2 regions of the Priestia sp. TRN 1309 genome follow, and region 1 is predicted to be linked to the other one. Evidence: riboswitches for the same ligand, from Rfam matches in the RefSeq annotation. Region 1 holds a riboswitch; the other holds the start of a gene.

Region 1 (3,320 bases):
ATCTATAACTTTTATTTAATTGAAAAATCCATTTCTTACCGAGTTCAATCACTAGGAAAAGCCGCGTTGACGCCTGTTTTATTAGTAAGTGTGATGTCAGCCGCTGTGCTTATTGGCAATTATGCTTCTCACTATTTTCTAGAAAATAAGCTGTCTGCATCTTCACTTGCGATTAGCACGTCTTGTATTTCAATAGCTTTAGGTGCTGCTGTGTATCTAGGGCTTGGCGTCAAAACAAGTTTAGGGCAATCTGTTGTGTTAAATAGAAGAAAAAGAATGTAAAGGAGAGAAAGAAGTGTCAAAACGATTTGTACTAACCGTAGCCGCTGGAGGATGTATCATAATCTTCAGCGCGCTGCTGCTACTAAACTGGGAAAAGGTGTTCGGAGACTACCGTCCCATTCAAACAGCAACAGCCGTATTCAAGTTAGAAGTGGGAAGTCAAGATGTAGCAAAGACTACGGATTCAGATAATGTTCTTTACTATATGGTGAAAAAAGGACATTTAGATGAATATATTCAACTGATGGATGAAAAAGGCTATGTGTTAAAAGAGAAAGATATTGATCATAACCGACTTGTTTTTAACAATGGACAAGAGGATGAGCAAATTTACTACAAGCGCTTTGCTAGGAAGTATACGATGATTGATGGAGAAGGGTAAAAGCCTTCACTTGGAATTACTACATACTAAAATCATTAAAAGAAAACACCACCTTGCGAATAAAAGGTGGTGTTTTTTTGTTAGATTATCTCATCTTAGTTTTACTCTTGCTATCCCTGTTACGACCATACTCGTAATAAAAATAACTATGATTCCAATGTTGGTCGGGGTATCAAAAAATGTTTTTGAAACGGCTAAAGCGATAATAAGCCCAATAGCTATGCCAGATAGTTCTTTCATTAATTTCACCGTTAACACCTCTTAACAATATTACTAAGGAAAAGTCTAACATTATTGGTAAAGTGGTTTCAATTAATAACACATTAACCGAAGAGGTATAATAGAACTTATTTGCTACCACTAAACCCTCTTGACCGTCAACAGATTCAGTATAAGTGCTTTGTGAAGAAGTATAGAATGATTCAAGAAGTGAGGTAAAGGCTTTAACTTTTATTTTATATTTTAGTAGACTAAAACCGTATAATCCTATCTGTTTTTGAAGTTTTTTTGCGTGAAAAAGAAAAATAATATTGACAATTGTTGAAAAACTATTAATATTGACTATATTACATAAAACAAATAGCTATTGTTTTCCTTATCAAGAGAGGTGGAGGGACTGGCCCTGTGAAACCCGGCAACCGCTGTCTATGACAGAATGGTGCCAAATCCTTAAGAACAGTATGTTCTTGAAGATGAGGAAGAGACGTTTGGTTAACGAGCTCTTCCTTTATATAAAGGAAGAGCTTTTTTTATATTATAGGGGGAGTAAGTTAAATGAAGAGATTTCTTATTTTAGCAGTTGCGCTTGTACTACTCGTAACTGGCTGTCAGTCAAAAAGTACAAAAAGCAGTGGAAGTGAAGAGAAAGGAAAGAAGCGAATTGCTCTTGTTTTGCCTGAAAAGATTGGAGTTAACCCGTTTTTTCAGCAAATGGATGATGGAGCAAAGCGCGCTGGGAAGAAGTATAACATTGATGTAAAGACAATTGAATCTACGGACCAAGCAGCCATTGAAAGTAATTTGCGTGCTGCGGTAGCCGAAAATTATGACTTGATTATTACATCTTCTTTTGAATCCGAAGATGCGTTGAAAAAAGTAGCTCAAGAAAATCCGCAGCGTCAATTTGCGATTATTGATACAGTGGTCGATTTACCAAATGTAAGAAGCATTGTATTTCGTGAGCAAGAAGCTTCATATTTATTAGGAGCAGCGGCAGGATTGATTACGAAAACGAATAAAGTAGGAATGGTTGCAGCTGATGATATTCCATTATTAAAAAAATGGACGGTAAGTTTTAAAGAAGGATTACAATCAACAAATCCAAAAGCAGAGTTTCTAGTAAACTATGTTGGAAGCTTCTCTGATCCAGCTAAAGCAAAAGAACTTGCTATTTTACAAGCTTCAAAAGGCGCTGATTTTATCGCCGGAGCATCAGCAGTAGGCGACTTGGGTGTATTTGAAGCAGCAAAAGAAAAAGGTTTTTATACGGCAGGACAAGATATTGACCGTACGGAAGTAGATCCTGAGCATATCGTTTTATCGCAGTTAAAAGGATCTGATGCAGCTGCTTATGAAACGGTAGAAGCACTCGCAAATGACAAATTTAAATCGGGCGTAGTGACATACGGCTTAAAAGAAAAAGGTGTTGGGTTAACGTATGTGACTCAAGACAGCAAGACGCCTCTTAGTGACTTTGTAGGACAAGATGTGATTAATCAATTAAAAGAAATTAAAGATTCGATTATTGATGGAAAAACAGTGGTAAAAGATCCGTTAGCAAAGTGAGTTGAGAAGAGAAGTCGAGTAAGGCTGGCTTCTCTTTCTTATTTTTGAAAAAAACCTAAAGGGGAAAGGAGCAATGAATGGAATGAGTGAGCTGCTGCAGTTAACGAATTTAACGAAGAAATACGGTTCATTTTTAGCAAACGATAACGTGTCTTTTACGCTAAAAAAAGGCGAGGTTCACGCGCTGGTCGGAGAGAACGGTGCTGGTAAAACAACGTTGATGAGGATGCTTTACGGAATGGAAAAGCCGAGTTCAGGAAGTATTCAGCTACATGGGAAAACCGTCTCGTTTTCATCTCCTGCGGATGCGATTAAAAACGGAATAGGCATGGTGCATCAGCATTTTATGGTTTTTCCTCATTTTTCAGTGGCTGAAAATATTGTCTTGGGGCATGAGCCAAAGAAAGGTCTCTTTTTTAATAGAAGGCAAGCGAAAGAGGATGTTCAGCAATTAACCCAAACCTATCAGATTTCAGTAGATGTTCATAAAAAAGTAAAGCATTGCTCAATTGGAGAACAGCAAAAGATTGAAATTTTAAAAGTGCTGTATCAAGGAGCAGAAATCATTGTTTTAGACGAGCCTACCGCTGTACTTACTCCTCATGAAGTGAAGGAACTATTAAAAACAATCCGTTTTTTGGCTTCACAAGGAAAAAGCATCATTATTATTACACATAAGCTGCAAGAAGTGATGGAAGTAGCGGACCGCATCACGGTTCTGCGAAATGGTAAAGTAGCCGGCGTCACAAATAAAGAATCTACTAATGCTCACCATTTAGCCAAGCTGATGGTAGGACGAGAATTAAAAGAGCGTCCTGCAAGAGTGCCGTCACAAGGCACCTCTCATTTAAGCGTACAAAATCTCTTTTTA
Region 2 (3,320 bases), 160 kb from region 1:
TGGTCGGTCGAACTGACAAAAGCGAGCATGACGGGAGATAATCAGCTAAAGTGGAAAAATAACGTCTATCATACATATGGATTAACCGTTGAAAACATTGGAAAAGACGTAGAGCGTGTGCAGGTCCAAGCTTTTCGGCACGAAGGAAAAAATAAGGCGAAATACAGCTTGTTTTCTCCTATTGAAAGGTCTAACTTAAGCAAAAGCGGTCAGCGTTTTCGCTATGCCAATTTTGCTGTTCCTGGAAAAGCGGCAGGCTTAGACATCATGATTAACTGGACGGATGAACAAGGCAACCATCAAGAACATTTTGAATTTAAATAAAAGTCTTCGCTTAGGCGAAGACTTTTTTTTGCAGGAATTTATCTCTGTATGTGGAAAACGAACACGAAAGGAGAGATTGTGATGATTGCAAAAGCTACTGAAGAAGAAATACAGGAAATTCGGACGAAATCTGCTGATGCGCTGTTTGAAGGAACAACGCATCAGTTTCAACCGTCAACTGAACGCGTAAATGAACTAATTGATAATGCCCTTGAAAAAGGGTGTTATTATTTAGTATCTAGACAAGAAAATAAACTTGCAGGCTGGGTTTTTGTCGGTCCATCTGCCGACTTCTTTTCAAAAGCAGAAATTGGCTTTATCTACGAGTTATATGTTTTACCAGAATACCGCGGGCAAGGTCTAGCCAAGCCGTTAATGCAAAAAGCAATTGATGAATTGTCTATCAAAGGATACCCTGAAATCAGACTCAGCGTTCATGCTGGGAATTTTGCACAGCATGTGTACCGTGAACTTGGATTTGTAGATAAACAAATATCAATGAGCCTACAGGTGGCAAAACGTCCGTAATGTTGGTGAATGTCAGCGAGTCCATAAAACATAAGATGTTATACATGCGATGAGGTTCGGTAATGAAAGTAAAAGTAAATAAGTAGCCCAAACAGCGCCTTTATCTAGTACTTCAACAGCTCCTCTACCTGTATGATCTGAGGAGGGGGGATCTTCAAGTGCGTTCATAATCAAAGCCGCTGCTGCTAAAATAATCCCTCCAATGCTTCCGGTTGTTTTGACAATTGCAATATGGAAAGTAGATGAAAAAGCAATGCTGAGAAGCAGCAGCAAGCTTCCCAAAAAAGCAGATAACATATATCGTTTCATGTGCTCACCATCCTTTATGAAAGCATACCATATTTTACTTCTTTTTTCTTTTTATTGAAAAGCTATTGACATAACATATAAAACATATTAGAATAGTCAGAAATAATTTAAAAACGAAATATTCTTATCTAGAGAGGTGGAGGGACTGGCCCTTTGAAGCCTCAGCAACCACAATTATTGAATGGTGCTAATTCCAGCATAGCCTAGCTCTGACAGATAAGAAGAGGAATCTTTTTCTATGATGAAATCCTCTTCTTAGGAAGAAACATTTCGTATAGAAAAGGTGATGACATTGAAAAATACACAACAGGCGCTAAGCGTTGATGATTATTTAGATCTATACTTGTTAGCAAAAGAACTAAAAGACGAAACGTGGCAGCAGGAAATTTTAGCCGCGCTAAAAACGAAGCAAAATCGTTCATTTGAAGACAAACAATCCGCACTCGTTCAAGAAATATGGGAAGATTTTAAACAGTTAAATGAAGATATTTCTTTTACGTATCGCTTAATTCAAGAAGAGCCAACTAATGAACAGTTTCAAGTTAAATTAAGGAACTTGAGAGAACGGCGGATCACGCTGAGTCGTGAATTATATTTAGCTAAAAAACAGTATGTTGAACACACGCAGTAAAAGGATCCGCTTGATAAACAAGCGGTTTTTTTGCATGTAAATGTTAGAAGCGTTCTATTTCGGGTAGTAAATAGATAAGACAAAAAAAGGAGGGATAACAGTGGCCCAAGGTGTATTATGTGAAGTGAATGAGTGCATGTATTGGAAATCGGGAAATAAATGCAGTGCAGAGTCCATTTACGTTGTGAGTCCTGAAAGTAGTCACCATGTTTCTGAAACGGAAGAACCTGGCTGTAAAACTTTTGAACCCGCGAGATAAATGCTAGTTTTATAAAAAAGCATAAAATGAACGATGCGCTGACGGAGTTGAGTCGGCGTTTTTCTATTTTTTAAAAAATACTATTACTTAGGTGCGATAATAAATACATAGTAAAAAAGCAGTGTCTACGTCTAATTGTGCGTTTAAACAAAATGATACGATAATTTTTTTGTTTTTCGACAAAAGAAAAACGAGAGAAAGGTGATAGAATAAAAATATACAGCCTAGCTGACTTTTAGCATAAATTTATATGAAAGCGCTAACAAAAAGCTGTATTCATCTCGTTTTGACAGATTGGAAAAAGGGGAGACGTTTATGCAGGGGAAAACTCAGGGGAAAGAATTGAAACGCGGGTTAGAAGAAAGACATGTGACGCTGATGTCCTTAGGAGCAGCCATAGGGGTAGGGCTGTTTCTTGGATCTGCATCTGCTATTAAATTAGCAGGGCCGGGAATATTATTGGCGTACGGATTTAGCGGAATGATTATGTTTTTTATTATGAGAGCACTTGGAGAAATGGCGATTCAAAAACCTGTTGCAGGTTCATTCAGCAAGTACGCGCGCGACTATTTAGGGCCCCTTGCTGGTTATCTAACAGGTTGGAACTACTGGTTTTTATGGGTTGTAACATGTATGGCTGAAATTACAGCCGTTGGTATTTATATGGGATATTGGTATCCGGATGTACCAAACTGGATTTGGGCGTTATCGGCGCTTGTCATCATGACAACAGTTAACTTCTTAGCTGTTAAGGCATATGGTGAACTGGAATTTTGGTTTGCACTTATTAAAATTTTAGCGATTGTGTTAATGATTGCCGTTGGATTATTAATGATTGTGTTTGGAATCGGGAACGGCGGCGTTGCGACGGGTATTAAAAACTTATGGGACAACGGCGGGCTGTTCCCGAACGGATTCAAAGGTATTTTACTGTCGCTGCAAATGGTTATGTTTGCATATTTAGGAATTGAAATGATCGGCGTTACCGCGGGAGAAGTGAAAAATCCAGAAAAATCTCTAGCAAGAGCGATTGATTCGGTCTTTTGGCGTATTCTTATTTTCTACGTTGGTGCATTATTTGTCATTATGTCGATTTATCCTTGGCAAGAAATTGGTTCACAGGGAAGCCCGTTTGTATTAACATTTGAAAAAATCGGGATTCCAGCAGCGGCAGGCATTATTAACTTTGTGGTGCTAACAGCAGCTCTTTCTTCTTGTAACAGCGGTATTTTTAGTACAGGCCGTATGCTGTTTAACTTAGCAGAGCAC

Evidence for each region. A riboswitch is a leader RNA that binds a small molecule or an ion and turns the genes downstream of it on or off. The one in region 1 is predicted to bind S-adenosylmethionine.
Region 2: it holds a riboswitch for S-adenosylmethionine, as region 1 does, so the genes downstream of both, ACRPLQ_RS02780 (hypothetical protein) here and ACRPLQ_RS03650 (BMP family protein) in region 1, are expected to answer to the same signal.

What each region holds. Positions count from the first base shown of each region.
Region 1 is NZ_JBOZGM010000001.1:701,558-704,877, forward strand. Features, by position in the region: gene ACRPLQ_RS03635 (putative polysaccharide biosynthesis protein) at 1-282, shown strand, start outside; gene ACRPLQ_RS03640 (hypothetical protein) at 296-664, shown strand; gene ACRPLQ_RS03645 (hypothetical protein) at 755-904, opposite strand; SAM riboswitch class I at 1,257-1,363, shown strand; gene ACRPLQ_RS03650 (BMP family protein) at 1,439-2,449, shown strand; gene ACRPLQ_RS03655 (ABC transporter ATP-binding protein) at 2,532-3,320, shown strand, end outside.
Region 2 is NZ_JBOZGM010000001.1:541,319-544,638, forward strand. Features, by position in the region: gene ACRPLQ_RS02765 (hypothetical protein) at 1-324, shown strand, start outside; gene ACRPLQ_RS02770 (GNAT family N-acetyltransferase) at 406-852, shown strand; gene ACRPLQ_RS02775 (hypothetical protein) at 865-1,161, opposite strand; SAM riboswitch class I at 1,283-1,384, shown strand; gene ACRPLQ_RS02780 (hypothetical protein) at 1,448-1,792, shown strand; gene ACRPLQ_RS02785 (DUF1540 domain-containing protein) at 1,893-2,051, shown strand; gene alaP (alanine permease AlaP) at 2,367-3,320, shown strand, end outside.